DNA from 2 places in the Streptomyces monticola genome. Region 1 is predicted to be linked to the other one. Evidence: riboswitches for the same ligand, from Rfam matches in the RefSeq annotation. Region 1 holds a riboswitch; the other holds the start of a gene.
What was found. Region 1 has a riboswitch for cyclic di-AMP ahead of ACFQVC_RS33905 (M23 family metallopeptidase). Riboswitches for the same ligand answer to the same signal wherever they lie in the genome.
Positions count from the first base shown of each region.

Region 1 (11,606 bases):
GCCCAATCAAGGGGCACGCCAGTATTTACGCGGCAGTAACGTGACGGGCGTGACCGGAATCAGCACCGTCAGAAACCCTCTGCGGATATACGGCCGGAGCGCTGAACTCACGGCCTGTGCCGCCCTCTCGGACCGGCTGCGGGCGGGCCGCGCGGGCGCCCTGCTGCTGGTCGCGGCCCCGGGCCTTGGGCGTACGACGCTGCTGCGCCGCCTTGCCGGGGAGTTCGGGGGCGGGGAGCACGAGGGCGAGCGGGGTGCGAGCAACCGCGGCGCGGCCGTATACGTACCGCCTCCGTCCGTACCGCCTCCGTCCGTGACGTCCCCGTCCGTGACGTCCTCGTCCGTGACGTCCTCGTCCGTGACGTCCTCGTCCGTGACGTCCTCGTCCGTGACGTCCTCGTCCGTGACGTCCCCGTCCGTGACGCCCCCGCCTGCGACGCCCACGGCCTCCACCCGTCCTGGGGCCTCCAGCGGTCCTGAGGCCCTCATTGCTCCTGAGGTCCTCACCGCTCCCGCGGCCGTCGCCGCGCTGCTGCGCGCCGAGCCCGAACCCGGCGTACTGCGCGGGGAGTTGGAGCGGCTTGCCGGTCACCGGCCGCTGCTGCTGTGCGTGGACGATCTGCACCTGTGGGAACCCGCGCCGAGAGCCGCCCTCTGCGAGCTGGCCCGTGCCCTCGCGGCCGCCGCGGCACCCGCCCGGCGCGCACCCGTCGGCCTGCTGCTCTCGGTGGCCGCACACCGGTCCGGCGACGCCCTGCTCTCCGGGCTTCCCAGGGTCCAGCTCGGACCGCTGCCGGGCGAGGCCGCGGACGAACTGCTCGGCCGGCTCACGGCGGGGCGGCGGCTCGACCCGCTCGCGCGCGCGGAAGTGCTGGCGGCGGCCGACGGAAACCCGTCGCTCTTACGGGAGTTGGCCGGCCGGCTGACCTCGCGGCAGCTGGCCGGCGGGGCGCCCCTTCCCCGGTCGCTCCGGGACGGGGCGGCGCTGCTGCGGGCCTGCGCCGTACGGCCCGCTGGCCTGTCCGCCGACACCTGCGCCCTGCTGCTGCTCGCGGCCGCCGGGTACGAGGCCGATCCCACGGCCCACGACGGCGCCGGCACCCGGACCGCGCCGCTGCTGCGCGCGGCCGCCGCGGCCGGTTTCGGCCCCGACGCCCTGGAACCCGCCGAGAGCGCCGGGCTCGTCCACCGCACGCCCGACCGGGTGCGGTGCGACGCCGCCCTGCGCCGCGCCGTGTACGACGGGGTGCCGGCGGCCGGGCGCAGGGCCGCGCACCGGCTGCTCGCCTCGGTCGCCACGGGGGAGCGGGAGCGACTGCCGCACCTTGTGCACCGGGCGCTCGCCGCGGTCGGCCCGGATGCCGCGCTCGCCGTCGCCCTTGCGGCCGCCGCCCGCGCTCCCGGCCTCGGCGTCGCCCACAGTGAACGCGCCTTCGCCTTCGCCCGCGCCGCCGCGTTGACGGAGCAGCAGGAGGCCCGCGCCCTGCGGCTGTGCGAGGCCGCCGACCACGCCCGCCGCGCGGGTCGCCCGGCCCTGGCGGCCGAACTGCTCGGTTCCGTACGGGCGTTGCCGGTGCCCGACGCCGCGCGCGGCCGGGCCGAACTCGTCCACGGGCTCCTGGCCCTGCGCGGCGGGCCCGTCGCCGACGCCCGCGAATCGCTGCTGCTCGCCGCCCGGCTCCTTGCCCCGCACGACCCGGAGCGCGCGGTACGGGCCCGGCTCGCCGCCGCGGAGGCCTCCTGGGCGATGGGGGACACGACGGCGTACCGGGAGGCGCTGGGAGAGTGCGGGGGCGTGATCGAGGGTGTGGCCGTGGGGCCCGGACCTGCCCGCGCCGTCGACGCGCGTGCCGCCTTCCAGACGGGCATGGCGGCCGTACTCGACTCCTCCGAGACGTCCTCCCCGGCGTCCTTCGCGGCCGGCCTCGCCTCCCTGCGCCGCGTCGTCGAACTGGGCGGAGACGGGGGCGAGACGGCTGGGGGCGGAGGCGATAGGGCCGGGGGCGGAGGCGTGCCTGAGGACCCGGAAGAACCGGAAGAACCGGAAGAACCGGAAGAATTGGAAGAACCGGAAGGCCCGGAAGGCCCGGAAGGCCCGGAAGACCCGGAAGACCCGGAGTGGCTGTTGCGCGCCGGCGTCGCTGCCCTGGTACTCGGGGATCTCGCCGCCGCCTGCCGCCTCGGGAGCAGGGCCCTGGCCGTCGCCCGCGCCCATGGACTCGACGCCGTACTGCCGCGTGCCCTTGAACAACTGGCCTACGGGGAACTGCGCGCCGGCCGGCATGCGAGCGCCCGTGCGCACGCGGAGGAGGGGCTGCGGATCGCCCGCAGGATCGGGCAGTGCAATGTCCTCGCCCACCAGCAAGCCATCCTCGCGCTCGTCGCCTCCCTCGACGGCGACGCGGCGACGGTCGCCGAACTGGCGGGCGCCGCGGCCGCGACCGCCGCCCGGCACGGGCTCGCGCAGGCGGAGACGCTGGCCCAGTGGGCGCTCGCCCGCGCCGATCTGGCCCAGGGCCGGGCCCTCGAAGCGGCCGCACGGCTCGGCCCGCTGGTCGCGCCGGGGCCGCGGCGCGGGCACTTCGCGGTCCGGATGCTCGCCGTACCGTGCTACGTCGAGGCGTCGGTCCTGGCCGGCGAGGGCGCGGCGGCCGGTTCGTCGGTGGCCGAGTTCGCGCTCTGGGCAGGACTCGGCCACGACCCCCAGGCCCCGTCCCAACTCGCCCGCTGTCAGGCCCTGTTGACCACCGACGATATACCGGCGGCCGACGCGCGCTACGACGAGGCGCTGGCCCTGCACGAGTCGGCGGGCGGCGACTTCGAGCGGGCGCGCACGTCTCTGCTGTACGGCAAGTGGCTGCGGCGTACCCGCAGGCCGGGCAAGGCCCGCGGCCGGCTCCGGGACGCGCTGGTCGCCTTCGAGCGGTGCGGCGCCGCCGTATGGGCCGCGCAGACGGCGGCCGAGCTGCGCGCCACCGGTGAGGCCACGGGTGAACCGGCGCGGCAGGCAACCCCGGACCGGCTCGCGCGTCTGACGCCGCAACAGCTGCGGATCGCCCGCCAGGTGGCGGAGGGAGCCACCAACAGGGAGGTGGCGCGGCGGCTCTCCGTGAGCCCGCGCACGGTCGACCACCATCTGCGCAATGTCTTCTCCGTGCTCGGTGTGCGCTCCCGCGTGGAACTGTCCCGTCTGGTGGGCCGAGTTGACCGCGTGGATCGTGTCGACCGTGGCGAGCGCGTGGGGCTCGCGGACGAACCGGCTGTGCGGCCATGAAGCGCCGATTGGCGATGAACGCGACGGAGCCGATGAACGCGACAGAGCCGATGAACGCGACAGAGCCGATGAACGCGACGGACCCGATGACCGCGACGGACCCGACAGGTCCGCGCAGGTCGGGGCAACACGTGTGTGCGGCCCGCGACTTCACCCCGTATTTGTCGTGCTCCTGTCGTGAAGCTCTTGTGTGGAACCACCCATTCCCCCTAGCGTGCAGGGCGTTCGACACTCGAACGCCGTGCCGCCGGACGCCGAGTCCTGCCCCTGGTGTGCACGGACCCACGGCTGAACCCCACCGGGCAGGAGCGGGGGACCCACCTTCGCCGGCCGGTTCCGCAGTCCGGACGGCGTGGCCCGCAAGGGCCTTGGGGTGAAGCCGCCACCGTGCGGCCGGGCAGACTCCGAGCCCGAACCCGACAGCTCACCTCGCAGGCGTCTGGAGTAGGAGCATCGATGACGGCTGCCAACGCGAAGGCGCCTGCCCGCCACCGCGCCGCAAGACCCCGCAGCGCCCCTCGCCGCCTGGCGACCAAGGTCACCTTCACCGGGGCGGTGCTCGCCCTCCCGGTCGTCGCCGCGGGGACCGCGACCGCCCTCGAGGGCGACAGCACGTACACCGTCGAAGCCGGCGACACGCTTTCCGCCATAGCCGAGGAGCAGGGCGTGGAGGGAGGCTGGCGACAGCTGTACGAGGACAACAAGTCCGTGATCGGGGACGACCCGAATCTGCTGCAGGTCGGCGACGAACTGCAGCTCGCCTCCGACCGGGCCGTGCTGCCGGTCGAGGACGGCACGAAGACCGCGGGCTTCGAGGCCAGCGGCGAGCAGTGGTCCAACGGCCACACCGGGCAGGACTTCGCGGTGCCGGTCGGCACCACGGTCAAGGCGGCCCTTGAGGGCACGGTCGTCTCGGCCGGCTGGGACGACTCCTTCGGCTACGAGATCGTCGTCAAGCACGCCGACGGCGAGTACACGCACTACGCGCACCTGTCGCAGATCGATGTCTCCGACGGCGAGTCGGTGGGCACCGGCGACCGGCTCGGCGCCTCGGGCGCGACCGGCAATGTCACCGGCCCTCATCTGCACTTCGAGGTGCGTACGACACCCGAGTACGGCTCAGCGGTCGACCCGGCCGACTGGCTGCGCGGCCACGGCGTGCAGATCTGACCCGGCCGCGGCGGTGCCCGCGCCACCCCCACGGTGCGGGCCCCGCCGCCCCCGGCCCCGGGCCGGTCGAGGTCCGGCGGCCGGGCTCAAGCGCCGAGAGCGCCGACCTCGGCGACGAGCCCGGCCGTCTCCGGCACCGCGATTCCGTGCCGGGCCGCCGCCCGCAGCAGCGCGCCGCCGATCGCGTCGACCTCAAGGGGCCGCCCCGCCTCGGCGTCCCGCTGCATCGAGGAGCGCGTCGCAGCCGGAGCGGCGTCGACGAACGCCAGGAGCGCCTCGGTGTCCACGGGGGCACCCTCGGCGGCGGCCACCTTGTCGATCTCGCCGATCACCGTGAGCATCCGCTGCCGGTGCTCCGTGCGTACGCCGCCGACCGGCACTCCGTACCGCGTGGTGAGCAGCGCGATCGGCAGCAGGAACGACAGCTTCCCCCACAGCATCGCGGTCTCGTCGTCGCGGACGCGCACCGTGAGACCGGTGGCGCCGAGCACCTCCGCAAGGGCCGCCACGCGCGCGTGCGGCGCGGTGGCGCTGCCCACCTCGACCAGGGCGCCGAGTCCGCCGTGCTCGATCACCCCGGGCGCGACCCGAGTCGACTCCACCCGGATCGTGCCCGGCACGACCTGCCCGGCCGGATAGCGCTCGCGCAGGACGCCGACGTGCTCGAAGCCGTTGAGCAGCGGCAGCACAAGCCCGTCGCCCATGGCCTCGGGCGGCACCCGGTCGAGGGCGGCGCGCAGACCGGTCTCCTTCGGGGTGACGATCAACGCGTCCACGGGCTCCCGGAGCCGGGTGTCCGTCTCCACGCGCGCGGTGAAGTCGCCGAACTCGGGACTGCGTACCGTAAGACCCCGCTCGTCGAGCACGGCCGCGGTCTCCTCGCGGGCCAGACAGATCACCCGGTGCCCGGCGCGCGCGAGCAGCCCGGCGCAGAGTCCGCCGACGCCGCCGGGGCCAAGTACGGCCACAGTCCACGGTGTTGAGGTAGTTGTCATGGACAACAGCTTGCCAGCCTCTCGCGGAAGCCGGTCGGTGACCATGGTCGACGATCTGCGGCGGCGCGATCGACCCCTCCAACGCCCGTGCTTTGAAAGTCACTTGAGAGCCACTTGAGGGCGGCGGGAATCACGTACGACTGTCCTGAATGGCTCTGGGGGCGAAGATCGACCCGCGGGTAGCGTCCAAGGGGTCCGGCCCGTCCGACCGTCCCCAGGGGAGCGCCATGCCGACCGTCGCCACCGACTTCCGGGAGCTGGGCCCGGACTTCGTCCGCAACCCCTATCCCGTGTACGCGCGCCTGCGTGCCGAGGGACCCGTGCACCGGGTCCGCATCACCGACGGACAGGAGATATGGCTCGTCGTCGGGCACGAGGCCTGCCGCGCCGCGCTCACAGACCCGCGGATCACCCGCGACTTCCGCAAGGTCCACGGCGCCCTGGAGAAACTCGGCGGGGGAGCGGCCGACAGCCCCGCGCTCACGCACATGCTCCTGCGCGACCCGCCCGACCACACCCGGCTCCGCCGCCTGGTGGCACGGGAGTTCAGCCCCCGCCGTATCGCGGCCCTGGCGCCGCGCGTCCAGGAGGTCACCGACGGACTCCTCGACGTCATGCTCGCCGCCCCGGACCGCAGGGCCGACCTGGTCGGCGCCCTCGCCTTCCCGCTGCCGATGACCGTGATCTGCGAACTCCTCGGCGTTCCCGAACTCGACCGGTCGTCCTTCCGCGCCTGGTCCAACGAGATCGTCGGCACCGCCACGGGACCGGCGCGCGAAGCCGCCTTCGACGCCATGGTCCGCTATCTCGACGAGCTGATCGAAGGCCGCCGGGCCGCCCCCGGCGACGACCTGCTCAGCGCCCTGATCCACACCGTGGACGAGGGCGGCGACCGGCTCGGCGGTGATGAACTGATCGGCATGGCCGTGCTGTTGCTCATCGCGGGCCACGAGACCACCGTCAACCTCATCGGCAACGGCCTGCGCGCCCTGTTCGCCCACCCCGGCCAGCTGGAGCTGCTGCGCTCCGACCCCGACGGCCTCATGGACGGCGCGATCGAGGAGATGCTGCGCTACGACGGTCCCGTGGAGACCGCCACCCCCCGGTGGACGACCGAGGACGTACAGATCGGTACGACCACGGTGCCGGCCGGCGACATCGTCCTGGTGGCCCTCGCCGACGCCGACCACGACCAGGCGCGCTTCGCCGAGCCCGACCGTTTCGACATCCGCAGGGACGCCCGCGGCCATATCGCCTTCGGGCACGGACTGCACTACTGCCTCGGCGCACCGCTGGCCAGGCTGGAAGGCCGGATCGCCTTCCGTACCCTCCTGGAGCGCTGCCCGGACCTCGCCCCCGACGCGGACGAGGCCGGCCTCGCGTGGGTCTCGGGCATGCTGATGCGGGGCGTACGGACGCTACCTGTGCGGTGGTAGCGCGGGGCGTACGGACGCTGCCCGTGCGGTGCTGGCGCGGCGGTCCCGCGCCCCGGGGCTGCCGGAGCCCCAGGGCCCGGCGTCCGCTAGAGCCCCAGCTGCTTGGCCCCGTGCAGCTTCTCGATCGCTTCCTTGTCGCCGTCGAGGTCCACGCGCGCGTGCTCCTGCCGGCCGAAGACGAACATCGTCAGCTCGCCCGGCTCGCCGGTGACGGTGACCACCGGAGTGCCGCGGTGCGCCACCGCCGTCTGGCCGTCGGGGCGGCGCAGGACCACACCGGTGGGCGCCTTGCGGCCGAGCACCCGCGCCATCTTCTCCAGACGCGACCACAGGGTGTCCGCGAAGACCGGGTCGAGCTCGCGCGGACTCCAGTCCTCCTGGGCCCGGCGCACATCCTCGGCGTGCACATAGAACTCCACCGCGTTCGCCGCCTCGTCGACCTGCTTCAGGGCGTACGGCGAGAACCGCGGCGGTCCCGTACGGATCAGCTGGATCAGCTCCTCGTACGGCTTCTCGGTGAACTCGGCCTGCACCCGTTCGAGGCGCGGGGCGAGTGCTTTGATGAGGAGACCGCCGGCGGCGTCGGCGCGCCGCTCGCGCACCACCACATGGGCGGCCAGGTCACGGGTGTTCCAGCCCTCGCACAGAGTGGGGGCCTCGGGCCCCGCCGCTTCCAACAGGTCGGCGAGGAGCAGCCGTTCACGCTTGGCATGGGTCGACATGACGCCAGCCTAAGCCTGGGGCGTCAGGTCCGCCCAGTGGACGACCGGCCGATTCCTCCCGCGTACCCGGCACAATGGACCCATGAGCAGCAGCAACCTCGACCCGGCCATCGCCGCCCGCCTCAAGCGCAGCGCCGACGGGCTCGTCCCCGCCATCGCCCAGCAGTACGACACCGGTGAGGTGCTCATGCTCGGCTGGATGGACGACGAGGCGCTGCATCGCACCCTCACCACGGGCCGCTGCACCTACTGGTCGCGCAGCCGCCGGGAGTACTGGGTCAAGGGCGACACCTCGGGCCACTTCCAGTACGTGAAGTCCGTGGCCCTCGACTGCGACGCCGACACCGTCCTCGTCCAGGTCGACCAGATCGGCGCCGCCTGCCACACCGGGGCCCGCACCTGCTTCGACGCCGATGTGCTGCCGCTGGAAGTGCCGGGGTCCGAGCCCGCGCGCGACGGTCAGTAGGGTCGGCCGACATGGATCTCGAGACGTTCCGCAAGCTCGCCGCCGACCGCCGCGTCATCCCCGTCAGCCGCAAGCTCCTGGCCGACGGCGACACCCCGGTCGGCCTGTACCGCAAGCTCACCGGGGAGCGCCCCGGCACCTTCCTGCTCGAGTCCGCGGAGAACGGCCGGTCCTGGTCCCGCTATTCCTTCATCGGTGTACGCAGCGCAGGCACCCTCACCGAGCGCGACGGCCAGGCCCACTGGCAGGGCACCGCACCCGTCGGCGTGCCCACCGAAGGCGACCCGCTGGCCGCCCTGCGCGCCACCGTCGAGGCCCTGCACACCCCGCGTGACCTGCACGACGGCATGCCGCCCTTCACCGGCGGCATGGTCGGCTACCTCGGCTACGACATCGTGCGCCGCCTGGAGAAGATCGGTCCCGGCGAGCGCGACGACCTGAAGCTGCCCGAGCTGACCATGCTCCTCACCAGCGACCTCGCCGTACTCGACCACTGGGACGGCTCGGTCCTGCTGATCGCCAACGCGATCAACCACAACGACCTGGACACCGGCGTGGACGAGGCGCACGCCGACGCCGTCGCCCGGCTCGACGCCATGGAGGCCGACCTGGCCAGGGCCGTGCCCCAACCCCCGGTCGCGCTGCCGGAGTCCGCGATTCCCGAGTTCAGCGCGCTGTGGGGCGGCACCGAGTACCAGGACGTCGTCGAGGACATCAAGGAGCGCATCCGCGCGGGCGAGGCCTTCCAGGTCGTGCCCTCGCAGCGCTTCGAAACCCCGTGCTCGGCAAGCCCGTTGGACGTCTACCGGGTCCTGCGGGCCACCAACCCGTCGCCGTACATGTACCTCTTCCGCTTCGACGGCTTCGACGTCGTCGGCTCCTCGCCGGAAGCGCTCGTCAAGGTCGAGGACGGCCGCGCCATGGTGCACCCCATCGCCGGCACCCGGCCGCGCGGCACCACTCCGCAGCAGGACCAGGCGCTCGCCGACGAACTCCTCGCCGACCCCAAGGAGCGCGCCGAGCACCTGATGCTCGTCGACCTCGGCCGCAACGACCTGGGCCGGGTCTGTACGCCCGGCTCCGTCGAGGTCGTCGACTTCATGTCCATCGAGAAGTACTCGCACGTGATGCATATCGTCTCGACGGTGACGGGCCGGGTCGCCGAGGACCGCACCGCCTTCGACGTCCTGACCGCCTGCTTCCCCGCGGGCACCCTCTCCGGCGCCCCGAAGCCGCGCGCGATGCAGATCATCGACGAGCTCGAGCCCTCACGGCGCGGCCTCTACGGCGGCTGCGTCGGCTATCTCGACTTCGCCGGCGACTCCGACACGGCCATCGCGATCCGTACCGCGCTGCTGCGCGACGGCACCGCGTATGTGCAGGCCGGAGCGGGCGTCGTGGCCGACTCCGACCCGGTCGCCGAGGACACCGAGTGCCGTAACAAGGCGGCGGCCGTGCTGCGCGCGGTGCACAGCGCCAACCGCCTCCACGACCGCGAGGGCCGTGAGGGATAGTGGAAGGCGTGACTTCCGCAGCCGTACCCCAGCCTCGCGCAGAGACCCCGCGGGCGAAGGCGCCCGCCGCCCGCCGGAGCCTGGCCGCCGCTCTGCTGCTCGGTGCGCTCGGCGCCGCCGTCGCGCTGCTCGCGTCCCGGCAGACCTGGGCCGCGGGTGACGCCGCCACGGCCGGCGGTGCCCTGCACCAGATCGCCAAGGGCGGCGACGTCACCGGAGTGCCCGCCGCCCTCGCCATCGTGGGCCTCGCCGCCCTCGTCGCGATCTTCGCGGTACGCCGGGTGGGCCGCGTCCTCGTCTCGGTGCTGCTCACGCTCAGCGGAGCGGGCATCGTGGCGGCCGCGCTGCTCGGCGCGCGCGACGATGCGGCCCTGGACGAGAAGGCGGCCACGGCCAGCGGTGACGCCGCCGCGACCATCGACGCCGTCACCCACACCGTGTGGCCCTACGTCGCCGCGGGCGGCGGAGTGCTGCTCCTCGTGGCCGGAGTGCTCGCACTGCGGTTCGGCACGGCCTGGCCCGCGATGTCCGGCAAGTACGAGCGGAGTTCCCGCCGCCCCGCCAAGGCGGACCCGGAGCGGCCCGAGGACATGTGGAAGGCTCTGGACCGCGGCGAGGACCCCACGGGCTGAGCCGTCCGCCGGCGGGTACGCACCGCCCGGCGAGGAGCGGCGGCCTGCCGGTCCATACAATGAGTGCGAGCGTTCGACCTTCAGCAAATGAGGAGCAAGTCATGGCGGGCAGCAGCCACGGACACACCCCGGCCGCCTGGACCGGCGTCATCATCGCGTTCATCGGCTTCTGCATCGCCGGTGCCTTCATGGTGATGAACCAGCCGCTCGGTTTCTGGGCCGGCCTGATCGTCGTCGGCCTCGGCGGTGTGGTCGGCGGTGCGATGCGCGCCGCGGGCATGGGACAGCCGAAGTCGCAGCAGCAGGTTGTGGTGCGTGCGGAGGGCTGAGGGTTCCTCACGGAGCAGGTGAAAGGGGCGGAACGGCTTGTGCCGTTCCGCCCCTTCCGGCTTCCGCGGCCGGGTACCGCCCCTACAGGGCGCCCAGCAGCGGGCACCGCAGACGCAGATCCGCCACGCTGCGGCCCGCCTCGACGCGGTGGCGGCCCGGCAGGCGATGACGGCCGCCGCGGCGCCGGTCCCAGCCCTGTACCGCCCGCATCGGGATCGGCACCGACACCTCGACCCGTTCGCCGGGGCCCGCCTCGACCACCGTGAACGCGGCCAGCTGCCGGGCCGGGCGGTCCGACTCGATGCACTCGGCGCACTCGGACACCGCGTACAGCTGCACGACCTCGCGGCCCGCCCGCCGCCCGGAGTTGAGCAGCCGCACCGTCGCCACGCCCGCGCAGTCGGGGTCGGACGACGGGGCGACCTCGATGTGCTCGTACGTCCAGTCCGTATAGCCGAGACCGTGGCCGAACCAGTAGGCCGGGGCGGGGTTCCCTGCGGGCAGCGCCTCCCAGCCGCGGTAGCCGGTGAACAGGCCCTCGTCGTACGCGAGGATCCCGGCGGCCGGTTCGGTGGCGAGGACCGGGCAGTCCTCCTGGCGCACCGGCCAGGTGGTGGGCAGCCGGCCGCCGGGCTCCTCGGCGCCGAGCAGGACATCGGCCAGTGCGGTGCCGAACTCCTGGCCGGGGAACCAGGCGAGCAGCACCGCCGCCGCCTGCTCGCGCCACGGCATGTGCACGGGGGAGCCGGAGTTGACCACGACGACGGTGTGCGGATTGGCCTCCACGACCCGGGCGACCAGGTCGTCCTGGCGGCCCGGCAGATCGAGCCCCGTCCGGTCGACGCCCTCGGACTCGGTCTCCTCGGTGGTGGACACCACGACGACCGCCACGTCCGACGTGGCCGCGGCGAACGCGGCCCGGGAGATCAGCTCCTCGTCGTCGGGGCCAGGCCCGGCGTGCCCGAGCCGGAAGGCGCCCACGGCCATTTCGTGGACGTCCGCGCACACCCGCTGGACCAGCGAGACCCGTACCGGCACACCGGCCGTCAGCTGCACCGAGCCGCGCG
Region 1 covers NZ_JBHTCF010000019.1:188,947-200,552, forward strand. Annotated here, with positions in the region: gene ACFQVC_RS33900 (LuxR C-terminal-related transcriptional regulator) at 50-3,274, shown strand; cyclic di-AMP (ydaO/yuaA leader) riboswitch at 3,551-3,727, shown strand; gene ACFQVC_RS33905 (M23 family metallopeptidase) at 3,731-4,444, shown strand; gene ACFQVC_RS33910 (ketopantoate reductase family protein) at 4,531-5,439, opposite strand; gene ACFQVC_RS33915 (cytochrome P450 family protein) at 5,667-6,875, shown strand; gene ACFQVC_RS33920 (TIGR03085 family metal-binding protein) at 6,962-7,597, opposite strand; gene hisI (phosphoribosyl-AMP cyclohydrolase) at 7,680-8,063, shown strand; gene ACFQVC_RS33930 (anthranilate synthase component I) at 8,075-9,577, shown strand; gene ACFQVC_RS33935 (TIGR02234 family membrane protein) at 9,577-10,209, shown strand; gene ACFQVC_RS33940 (HGxxPAAW family protein) at 10,311-10,538, shown strand; gene ACFQVC_RS33945 (glycoside hydrolase family 3 C-terminal domain-containing protein) at 10,621-11,606, opposite strand, start outside.

Region 2 (11,606 bases), on a different contig from region 1:
AGCGGGTCACGGGCCGCGCCGTTGAAGCCGTGCCGGTAGGAGTACGCCGAGCCCTGGTCCAGGGTGTGCCCGCCGAGCAGCCCGTCGACGGCGGCGGCGCCGGTCAGCAGAGCGGCGTGCCAGGGGATTTCGGTGGCCGCCTGGGGTGCCTGCCGGGCCGCGGCACGGGGCAGCCGGTCGCGGAGGGCGGCGAGGGACTGCTCGAACTCGTCCTGCGGCGCCAGGAGTCGGCCTTCCGCGACGGCGTCGGCGGGCCCGAAGCGGAACCAGGCGCTGTACCGCTCCCCCGGCGCGAGCTCGACGGGCACGCCGACCCGCAGCACCCCTTGTTGCCCCTCGGCCCGCGCCTGCGCCCGCGCACCACCGCCCGCACCTCCGACGACGTCGAGCGCGAGCACGACGCCGCCTTCGTACGTCGGCACGTCCGCGCGCGGCCCGATCTCCAGATAGTCGAGGCTCCGCTGCCGTACGTCCCACTCCTCACTCAGCCGCCAACGCGCCGCCCGCTCACCGCAGTTGACGACCTCGACGCGGACGACGACATACGCGGCCTCCCCCTCGGGACACAGCACGGTCCGCTCCAGACGCACCCCGGGCCGCGCCACCCGCACCCGCGCGTAGGTCGGCCCGAAGAGCAGCTCGGCCTCGGGGTCCCCGGAACTCAGGACTTCCGTGTCCGGCGCGAAGGGCTCCCCGTCAAGTGCGAAGGGCTCGCCATCAGGTGCGAAGGGTTCCGCGTCCGGCGGCACGGGCTCCAGCGTGCTGACACCCGTGCCCCGCGGCTCGGGTTCGGTGAGCCAGTCGAGCCCGAGGTGCTCGTCCCACAGGCCGCTGCGCCCCTCCGTGTCGGCGACGAGGGTGAGACGGCGGTTGCCGAGATGGACCCAGCGCCTGCGGGTGGGCGGGTCGATGAACCGGTTCCACGCGCGGCGCCGCGCGGCCCCTGACCGGAGGGCGAACGCGGGCAGGCCGTGCTCCTCGGTCCAGTCACCGTAGGAACTCATCGACCCTCCCGGACCCTGTCGGCGTACGAGCTCATCGCCCCTCCCGGGCCGAACCGACGTACGAGCTCATCGACCCTCCCGGGCCCAGCCGACATACGAACTCATCGACCCTCCCGGGCCCAGCCGACATACGAACTCATCGACCCTCGCACCCGGGGGGGGGTGCCCGGTGACCGCCCGGTTCGCAGAGCCGGACGAACCGACTCGTCCCTCCCGTCCGTGGATGCCCGGCTAGGCGACCGGTGCCGCCTGCTGCTCCCCGCGGTCCTCGGGGCCACCCGCCGTGACCCGGTCCGTGGCCGCCTCTGCCGGGGCGGGGCCGGGGGCCACGCCGCGCCACCACGGCGTCTGCGGCAGCTCGGCGGAACCCGGCTCGAAGGGTGCGCCGGGCGGCGGCAGGGCGACGGTGACACCGGCCTTGCGGGCCGCGGCGAGCGTGCCCTCGCCGGGCTCCGCCCACGGATGCGGGGCGAGATTGAAGGTGCCCCAGTGGATCGGCAGGAGCGCGCCGTGGGCACCGCCCTGCAGGTCGAGGTGGGTACGGACGCCCTCTTCGGGGGTCATGTGGATGTCCGGCCAGTACTCGGAGTAGGCACCGATCTGGATCATCGTGGCGTCGAAGGGGCCGTGCTCTGCGCCGATGTCCTTGAAGCCGGGGAAGTAGCCCGTGTCACCGCTGTGGTAGATCCGGTGCTCGGCACCGGCCACGGCCCAGGAGGCCCAGAGCGTGTGCTGCTGGTTGCGCAGGCCGCGCCCGCAGAAGTGCCGGGCCGGGGTCGCGGTCAGGCTCAGACCCGCGATCTTGGTGGTCTCCTGCCAGTCCAGCTCCCGCATCCGGTCGGCGGGCACGCCCCAGTGCTCCAGATGGGCCCCGACGCCGAGCGGCACGGCGAAGACGGTGTCCGTGCCGGCCAGGGCCTTGATGGTGGGCATATCGAGGTGGTCGTAGTGATCGTGGGAGATCACGACGGCGTCGACCGGGCCGAGCGCGGCGAGCGGCACGGGCACCGGGTGCAGCCGCTTGGGCCCGGCGAACGCGAAGGGCGAGCAGCGCTCGCCCCAGACCGGGTCGAAGAGCACCCGCCTGCCGTCGATCTCGGCGAGCACGCTGGAGTGCCCCATCCAGGTCAGGCGCAGTCCGCTGGCCGGGGCCTTGGCCAGGTCGGCGAGGGTGGTGGGGTGCACGGGCACGGTGCCCGCCGGGGCGCGGCGGACCCGCTGCTCCTTGCGGAAGTATCTGGAGGCGAACTCCAGCATCGAACCGGAGGGACGGATACCGGCGCCCAGCGGGTTCTTGAACTGCCCGTCGGCGAAGTGCGGTGATCTGCGGATCCGTGCCAGCCGCTCGCCGGTCGGCTCCGCGCCGAAGGCGTCGGGCTGCAGCGAGCGGAGCCCGGAGCGTGGGGGACGGATGCCGGTCACGGAACCTCCAGCGGGGGTGGGTCGGTCAGGTTTTCCATTATGTGCCGCGGGTCCGACAGCGCCGGTCGGAGTCCGGCGCCCGGACCAACGGGCCAAGTGGCGAGGGGGGCGGCTCGGGCACGTGCGGCCGGGTCAGCGGTGCGCCTGGCCGTACGCCCGCTCGACGTGCAGCCGCAGCACGAGGCGCCGGTCGCGGACCATCGCCGCGCGGTAGTCGTCCCAGTCCGGGTGCTCGCCCTGCACGTCGCGGTAGAGCGCGATGAGCTCCTCCACCGTCGCGTCGTGCGGATCCGCTGCCACCGGGGTGAGGTCGGCGGTGCCCTCGGCGACGGTCCAGGCCCAGCGGTCGGCGCTGGTGACGTGGTAGGAGGCCCGGGGGTCGCGGCGCAGATTGCGGGTCTTGGCCCGGTCGTCCGTGATCGAGACCCGGATGACGCGCTCTTGCGGGTAGTAGTGATGCGTCACGTTCGACAGCTGGGGGCGGCCGTCGCGCTTGAGGGTGACGAGAACCCCGCCGGCGTGCTCCGAGACCAGCTTCAACAAGGCGTCCTGATGTGCGTCTGCTGCCGTCATGCCCTGCTCAACGTGCGGACCCCCCGAAGGATTCCGGCCCCCACGCGCCCCCGCATACGCGCCCCACGCACGCGCTCCGCCACGGCGTCCGGCCCGCATGTCACATTCCGCGGGCCCCCACCCGTCGTACAGGCGACACACGGTCCGACCCAGGAGGTGGCCGCCATGGCCCGGATTTCCCTCACTCCCCGCCGCACCCTCTTCTACCGCGTGGTGGAGTGGTACTCGAAGCGCACCTACGGCAAGGTCATGGACCCCGCGAAGGCGTCGGCCCACCACCCCCGGCTGCTCTGGGGCCAGCTGCGCTTCGAGCAGTCGGTGGCCAAGTGGAACAAGCTCGACGCCGACCTCAAGGCCCTCGCCGTGATGGCCTCCGCGGCGTCGATCGGCTGCTCCTGGTGCATGGATTTCGGCTACTGGGAGAACCACGAGCGCGGGATGGACCCGAAGAAGCTCCGTGACATCCCGCTCTGGCGCGAAAGCGATGCGTACACGGACCTGGAGCGGGACGTCATGGAGTACGCCGAGGCCACCACCGCCAACCCCCCTGAGGTCACCGACGAGTTGGCGGCCCGGCTCGTCGACCGCCTGGGCGAGCCGGCGTTCGTCGAGCTGACGATGATGGTCGCGGTGGAGAACCTCCGCTCCCGCTTCAACGCCGCGATGGGCCTGACGAGCCAGGGCTTCAAGGAGTCGTGCGATCTACGGGACGCACAAAAGGCACAGGGAACGCCGGAGACACAGAAGGCACAGGAGGCACAGGAGGCCCGGAAGGCACGGTGACCGGGCGTCAGTGCGCGGGGCGCGCATCGTACGGAATCCGGCCGCACCGCGCCGGCCACGCCCCCAGGAAGCACCCGAACGAGCTCAACTCCCGCTCCCCGCAACGGAGTTCTGCTAGTTTCCCGAGCAATCTCAGTCCGGGCGTGACGCCCGGACTGTCCGCTCCCTGGGCGGCCCGGCAAGAGGCCGGGGTGCCAGGAAGGGATCCACAGAACTGGTGCGGCCTCCGGCATGGGCGGCCAGGGAGTGGATTCGACACCGCGGGCCCGGGCCTGCACGCATGACCCTGTTCGTCCCACCGGGGGGCCAAGCCCGGCCTGACGTTCTTGGTGCCGGCGGGAAGTCAGTTCGTCCACGTACTCACGTGGCCGGACTGGTCCCGCGACCATCGTTTCGGCCACCTGATCCGGAAGGCACATCGGTGGCCGACAGCTTGGTCCTCCACGCACTCGCGGCGGCCGGGGCGATCTCCGTGCTCCTCTTCGCGGCACGCTGCGTCCTCGACCAGCTCCCCGAGCTGATCCGCTCCTGGCGCAGAGTGCGCCGGGCCGTGCGCGGCACCCGCGACGACAACCGCAACACACCGTGACCCCGGACAGCCGGGCACGAGCGTGTGCGGCGGCGGGCCGTCACGTCCGCACAGCCGCCATCGCAGCCGTGACGACATGGTCCGGCCCCCGGCGACGGACGTCACCGGGGGCCGGACCACACACTCCAGAACCACACATTCCGCGACCAGCGGCGGTCACTTCATCTCGAACTCCGCCGTCACCGTGATGTTGTCCTCGACCTCGCCCGGGGCCACCGGCACGCCCTCCTTGTCGAAGGCGACGGCCGGCATGGCGACGGGGCGCGGGCGACCGCTGTCGCCCTCGTTCAGGGAGAGCAGCCGCCCGAGCTTGCGGCCGCTGAGGCGGGCGTGCTGCTCGGCCTTGTCCCGCGCGTCCTCATGGGCGGCCCTGCGGGCCTCGGCGCGCAGCTTGCCGGGCTTCGCGACGTCGAACGCCACGGAGTGGATCCGGCCCGCGTCCCCGGCGGCGTCCATGAGTTTCTGGATGACGGGCCCGGTCTTCTTGATGTCCCGGACACGGATGGAGAACACCTGGCCCGCCTGGTACTCGGTGACCTTCGCGGTGGCGTTCGGCGGCTGCTCGGTGACCGCGGACAGCGAGAGGTTCTCGGTGCGTACGTCGCGATCTGCCACGCCCTGCTTGCGCACCGCGGCGAGCAGCCGGTCGGCCGCGGCGTTCTGCGCGGTGAGCGCCTCCTGCGGGCTCGGCCTGCGCACCTCCACACCCGCGGTGATCACCGCCATGTCGGGCGCCGCCGACGCGCTGCCCTCCCCGGTCACGGTCACCGTGGCGGGCTCGGGCGCCACGGCAGGTGCGGGGGCGGATGCGCCGGCGGATACGGTGCCGGCGGCCGGAGCGGCGACGGCGGGTACGGCCGCCGCGGTGAGCAGCCCGCCGGCGAGGACGGCCACGGCGAGCGGGCGCAGGGCGCGGGCGACCGCGGGAGCGCCGGTGGTGGTCAGGGGTACGGCCTGTTCGGGCATGGCGTGGAGTCCTTCCGCCGGTACGGGTCCTGCCCTGGCTTCCAGAGAGGGTGCGCGGTCATCCCAGCACCGCGGACGCCCGGCCTCCGGGTGCCACTCCCGCTCCCGTGCCCGGTGTCACCTCACCGGTCCCATGGGTGTCGCGCCCTCAGGTCGCCGACTCCAGATGCGACTTGAGGACATAGGGGTCCACGACGCCCTTGGCCGCCACGTGGTCGCCGGAGGACTCGCCGCGCAGCCTGCGCCCGATCCACGGCACCAGGTACTCGCGGGCCCACTGGATGTCGTCGCGCCGGCCTTCGAGGGGGCCGCGCGGCGGCAGCGGCGGCCACTCCTGGTCGGGGTCGGCGGGGACCTCGATGCCGAGGACCTGGGCGGCGCGCAGCGCGACCCGGGTGTGGCCCTCGGGCGAGAGGTGCAGGCGGTCGCCGTCCCAGGCCCGCCGGTCCTGCACGGACTTGAGGGACCACAGGTCGAGGACCGGGCAGTCGTAGCGGTCGGCGATGGCCCGGACATGGGCGGTGTACGTGGCGACCTTGCCGCGCAGATGGCGCAGGACCGGGACGCCCCGGGTGTCGAAGCCGGTGGTCACCATGACGGTGCCGACGGACTGCTTGAGGTCGGCGACGGCCCGCTCGAAGCGCTCGGCCACGTCGTCGGGGTCGCTGCCCGGCCGGATGATGTCGTTGCCGCCGGCGCAGAAGCTCACCAGGTCGGGCGCGAGTTCCTTGGCGCGCGGCACCTGGTCGGCCACGATCTGGTCGAGGAGCTTTCCGCGTACGGCGAGGTTCGTGTACGCGAAGGTGTGCTCGGGGTGCCGGTCGGAGAGCAGCACGGCGAGGCGGTCGGCCCAGCCTACGAAGGTGCTGTCGGGGCCAGGGTCTCCGACGCCTTCGGTGAAGCTGTCGCCGACGGCCGCGTAGGAACCGAGGTCGGAACCGCCGCTGCGGATGAGGGGTGTCGAATCGTCTGCCACGTCGGCATATCTTTCACCTCCCTAAGTGACCTACGCCACCGTAGGTGGGGGTTGACGGCTGGTGAGATATGACACCGGTAAAGAGTCGATCAAGTAGGAATAGGCCGGACTGCCCGTATTACTCCGGCTTGGCCGACCGACCCTGCCCCCCCCCGCTGGGCGCCCGCCGGTCGCGCACATGGCGACGGCCGGAACTCCCGCAGGAATTCCGGCCGTCGCCACATCACCGTCACTCGCGCCGGACGAACGGGCGAGAGAGGTCGTACGGGTCAGAGGGAAACGCCGTGCGAGCGCAGATACGCCATCGGGTCCACGTCGGAGCCGTAACCGGGACCGGTCCGAATCTCGAAGTGCAGATGCGGTCCGGTCGAGTTACCCGTCGAACCGGACAGGCCGATCTGCTGGCCGCCGCTGACCGTCTGGCCGGTGGACACATTGAGGGACGTCATGTGGGCGTACTGCGAGTAGTGCCCGTCGGCGTGCCGGATGACGACCTCGTTGCCGTACGAGCCGCCCCAGCCGGCGGAGACGACGGTGCCTTCGCCGACGGACTTGATCGCCGTGCCGGACGGGACCGAGAAGTCGGTGCCGGTGTGATAGCCGCTGGACCACATGCCGCCGGCGGTGCGGTACGAGGTGGAGATCGCACCCTCGACCGGGGCGGTGAAGCCGTTCGCGGCGGCCGCGGGCTCGGCCTCGGCGGCGCCGCCGTCGCCGTCGGACTGCGCGGACTTCGACGGGGACGCGTCGCCGGATTCGGCCTTCTTCGGCTCGCTGTCGGGCTTGGCCTCAGCCTTGGCGGCTGCGGCGCCGACCGTCAGCTTCATTCCGGGAAGGATGTGCGCGGGGTCACCGCCCACGGCCTTCCGGTTGTCCTTGTAGAGCTGCTTCCAGCCGCCGTCGACATTCAGTTCGTCAGCGATCTTGGAAAGCGAGTCGCCCGGCACCACGGAATAGGTCTCGGCGTCGGCCTTCTCGGCGGCCTTCGAAACGGCGGCACCGGGAACGGCCGCCTTGGCGGACTGCGGAATACCCGCCGACGCGGGAACGCCGGCCGCTGCGGGGGCGGCGGCGTGGGCGCCGGTGGCACCGAGAAGCGGCAGCGCGAGCGCGGCTCCTCCGGTGCCCGCGGCGGCGAAACCACGGCTGAGCCGCTGGGTCTTGGGACGGCGGTGCTTACCCTTCGCGGGCATGACGGATTCCTCTCCGGCGCCTGCGAGGTGAGCTGTCGGGTTCGGACTGGAGATGCCCGGCCGCGTTTTCACGCGACTTCACCCCAAGCCGCTCCGGTGGACCGGATCCGGCGTCTTACCGTGGGTCCCCCGCTCCTGCCGTACACGGGTGGGTGTGCGGAAATCCGAGCGGCGGCAGGATTGGGCGTCCGCCCGGACGTCGGCGACCGTAATCGAGCGCGAAGCGAATCGACAAGCATTCAATTCCCGGGCTATTGCACGGTGATGATCCATTCCCGGAATTCCCGTCACACTCCGTACAGAATTGATCTTTACCGTTCCCTTACCCTCGGAAAATGCTCCGGCGGATCACCACGCACCGTCACGACTATGATCCCGCTCACCAAGGAAGGCGCCAGAGGCCTTTAGTCCAGGGCCAGTTACCACGAACGTCCTGAATCAGCCCTGAATCGGTCATTGAGGACAAGTCGCCTTGGCTGCCTTGACTGACCGTGCATCAGTCCGTAGCAGAGACGTCCCCCGCAGGCAATTCCAGCAGGCAGAACGATTGATTGCCCCGGGAATGCATGTCGTATCGTCGAAGCCGCGCCCGCCGACGAGTCGCGTCGGCGTCCGAATGGGAGGAGCCCCCGTGACGCAGCAGGTCCCGTCGACAGAGCCCGAGCTCGCAGGAGTGCGCAACTTCCGCGACGTGGGCGGGCTTCCGACCGTGGACGGCAGGCGGGTGCGGGCGGGCCGGCTCTTCCGCAGCGGTCACCTCGCGCACGCCACCGCGGCCGACGCCGCCTTCCTCACCACCCTCGGCCTGCACACCATCTTCGACTTCCGCAATGCCGCGGACCAGAAGCTCGAGGGCCCCGACGTCGAGCTGCCCGGCGTGCTCAATGTGAATCTGCCGCTGACCGACCCGGCCGACGGCGCCGAGTTCTGGAAGATGGTCCGCGACGGCGATCTGGAGCAGCTGCGCTCACTGCTGTCCGACGGCCGGGCCGCGAACCGGATGGTGGAGTCGTACCGCGCCATCATCACGCAGCGCACCTCCGAGCACAGCCGCGTCCTGCACGCCCTCGCCGACGACAGCGTGCCGGCCCTGATGCACTGCGCGGCCGGCAAAGACCGTGCGGGGCTGTCGATAGCGGTCACCCTGCTCGCGGTCGGCGTCGAGCGGTCCGCGATCGAGGCCGACTACCTCGAGTCCAACGCCTCGCACCGCCGCTACAAGGTGCACCGTTCGAGCACCTCGGCCGATGCCATGTCGCCCGAGGTCATGGAGCTGCTCAGCCCGCTCTTCGACGCCCGCGCCGAGTATCTGGCCGCCGCCTTCGACGCCATCGAGGAGACCTGGGGCAGTGTCGAGCGGTATGTCACCGAGGGCCTGAAGGTCACCCCCGAGGTGCGCCAGCGCCTGCGGGACAACCTGCTCGACTGAGACCGCTCCCGGCCGGCCGGGCGGGAGCGGATTCCGGGTCCCGCCCGCTACTGGTTCTGCGCGCCCAGCGTGAACAGCAGATAGACGAAGGCCGCGAAGAGATGGCCGACGGCCACGTACACGATCAGGCGGACCCACAGTCCACGGGGGAACTTCTCCTCCATGGAACGGCGGGCGGGCTGCTGCGGTTCGGGCTCGGTCATCGGTTCGGGCTCGGTCATCGCGGGTCTCCCGGGCTTGTGCCGCCGCCGAGGCACAGCGCGGTGGCCGGACTCTGCAGCAGCGTATGAACGAAGAGCAGCTCCACCCCGTGGCGGTCCGCGGCGGCGATCCGGTGCGGGGTGAGCGAGTCGAAGTGCGCGCTGTCACCGGGCGCGAGGACATGGACGGCAGCGGCCAGATGCAGCCGCAGCCGTCCCTTGAGGACATGCAGCCACTCCTCGCCGGGATGCACCCGCACGATGTCGCCCTGCGCGCCGTACGGCACCTTCACCCGCAGGGCCTGCATCCCCCGGCCCGGCGCACCCGCCTGCCGGTAGGTCCAGCCGCCCGCCTCGGACGGCTCCATCGCGTCGCCCCTGATCACCGCGTCCCGGTCGGCGACGGCCTCACCGAGGAGTTCGGAGACGGTCGTACCGTAGATACGGGCGAGAGCGAGCAGTACGGGCAGGGACGGCTGGCGCTGCCCGGTCTCCAGGCGCGAGAGGTGGGCGGGCGAGAGCCCGGCGTCACGGGCGGCGGCCTCCAGCGTGAGCGAGGCACGGCGGCGCAGTTCGCGCAGCCGGGGCGCGACCACGGCCACCGCGTCGGACGCACCCCCGGGGTCGGCAGGACTCATACCGCTGATTCAGCCAGACCCTTACCTCTGGGGCAACTTTCTTGCCCCAGAGGCAAAAGCGCTGGAGAGCCGTGACGGTCTCAGTCGTCGCGGTCCGAGTCGGGGCGGTCCGAGTCGGGCGGTCAGCGGTTGGCGACCGCCTGTTTCACCAGCGTCTTCCCGAAGTCCCACATGAGCCCGCCACCGCTGTGCGCGTCGTCCATCACCTCGGTGAAGGCCGTGACGAAGCGGTCGACTTCCTGCTCACCGATGACCAGCGGCGGAATCAGTTTGATCACTTCGAGGTGGTCGCCGGAGACCTGGGTCAGGATCCGGTGTTTCTGCAGCAGCGGTACGACGACCATCTGCGCGAACAGCCCCTTGCGGGCGACCTGCAGCGCGGCCCACCGGCTGCGCAGTTTCAGCGACTTCGGCCTGCCGAACTCGATGCCCACCATCAGGCCCCGGCCGCGGACATCGTGCAGCAGCTCATAGCGCTCGACGAGCGCGCCGAGCCGGGACTTGAGCAACTCCCCCATGAGCCGGGCGTTGGCGACGGTCTGCTCGTCCTCCATGACCGTGAGGACGGCGAGGCCCGCGGCCATGGCCTGCGCGTTGGCGCCGAAGCTCGCCGAGTGCACCAGGACCCGGTCCATGGACGAGTAGACCTTCTTGAAGATCCAGTCCTTGCCGAGCGTCGCACCCACCGGCACGTACCCGCCCGACAGGGCCTTGGCGACGCACACCAGGTCGGGCTCGACACCCTCCTCGTGCTGGTAGGCGTAGAAGTCGCCGGTGCGGCCGAGCCCGGTCTGCACCTCGTCGGCGATGAGGAGCGCCTTGTGCCGGTGCAGCAACTCCTGGGCGGCGCGCAGGAATCCGGGCGGCGCCTCGTGCACACCCTTGCCCTGGATGGGCTCCACGACGAAACCCGCGACATCCCCGCGCTTCAACTCCCGTGCCAGCGCGCCCAGATCACCCATCTCCACGGCCGTGTCCGGAAGCAGCGGGGCGAAACCGTCACGGAAACCGGCCTCGCCGTTCACCGACAACGACCCGGTGGTCAGCCCGTGGAAGGCGTGGGAGCAGTACAGGATGCGCGGCTTGCCGGTGGCGTAGCGGGCGAACTTCAGCGCCGTCTCGACGGCTTCCGTGCCGCTGTTCCCGAAGAACACCCGGTCCAGGTGCGGGCTGTGCGCGAGCAGCTTCTCGGCGAGCAGGCCCGGCAGCGGCTGGCAGTCGAAGCGGGTGAGGTCGGCGAGCGAGGCGTCGAGCACGTCGTGCAGGGCTTTGCGTACGACGGGGTGGTGCCGGCCGAGCCCCATCACCCCGAACCCGGCGAGCATGTCGAGGTAGTCGTTGCCGTCGGCGTCCCAGAAGTGGGCGCCCTCGGCCCGCTCGTAGACCTTGTCGAAGCCGATGGTGTGCAGCATCCGCGGCAGCTGGTGGTTCAGATGCCGGGCGTGCAGCTCGTAGCGCTCGGCGCCGCGCTCGGCGAGCAGCCTGCCGAGGTCGAACTCCTTGCTCCTGCCCGCACCGGCCTCTTGCTTCCTGCCCGCAGCGGCTTCTCTGTCCCTGCCCGCACCGGCCGCTTCGTGGTCCGCCGCTCTGCTCATTCGTGGTTCTCCTTAACCGCCGTTTTCGCCTCGTCGCCCGCCGGTGCCGCCTCGTCCATCCGCGCCAGCGTGGCCCCGATCCGCCCGGCGATCTCCACCGGGGTGAGGCCGAGGTCGGCGAGCACCTCACCGCGTTTCGCGTGCGCCAGGAACTGCTCGGGAATGCCGAAGGTACGCAGCGGCAGATCCACCTCGGCGTCGCGCAGCGCCTGCCCGACGGCCGAACCCACCCCGGCGG
Region 2 covers NZ_JBHTCF010000001.1:1,251,408-1,263,013, reverse strand. Annotated here, with positions in the region: gene ACFQVC_RS05215 (GH36-type glycosyl hydrolase domain-containing protein) at 1-1,004, opposite strand, end outside; gene ACFQVC_RS05210 (MBL fold metallo-hydrolase) at 1,236-2,426, opposite strand; gene ACFQVC_RS05205 (PPOX class F420-dependent oxidoreductase) at 2,559-2,999, opposite strand; gene ACFQVC_RS05200 (carboxymuconolactone decarboxylase family protein) at 3,165-3,782, shown strand; gene ACFQVC_RS05195 (hypothetical protein) at 4,204-4,371, shown strand; gene ACFQVC_RS05190 (SIMPL domain-containing protein) at 4,528-5,337, opposite strand; gene ACFQVC_RS05185 (SGNH/GDSL hydrolase family protein) at 5,486-6,313, opposite strand; gene ACFQVC_RS05180 (M23 family metallopeptidase) at 6,583-7,506, opposite strand; cyclic di-AMP (ydaO/yuaA leader) riboswitch at 7,511-7,671, opposite strand; gene ACFQVC_RS05175 (tyrosine-protein phosphatase) at 8,138-8,935, shown strand; gene ACFQVC_RS05170 (DUF6126 family protein) at 8,983-9,156, opposite strand; gene ACFQVC_RS05165 (helix-turn-helix domain-containing protein) at 9,153-9,773, opposite strand; gene ACFQVC_RS05160 (aspartate aminotransferase family protein) at 9,896-11,368, opposite strand; gene dxs (1-deoxy-D-xylulose-5-phosphate synthase) at 11,365-11,606, opposite strand, start outside.
Region 2: another riboswitch for cyclic di-AMP. It lies ahead of ACFQVC_RS05180 (M23 family metallopeptidase); the one in region 1 lies ahead of ACFQVC_RS33905 (M23 family metallopeptidase).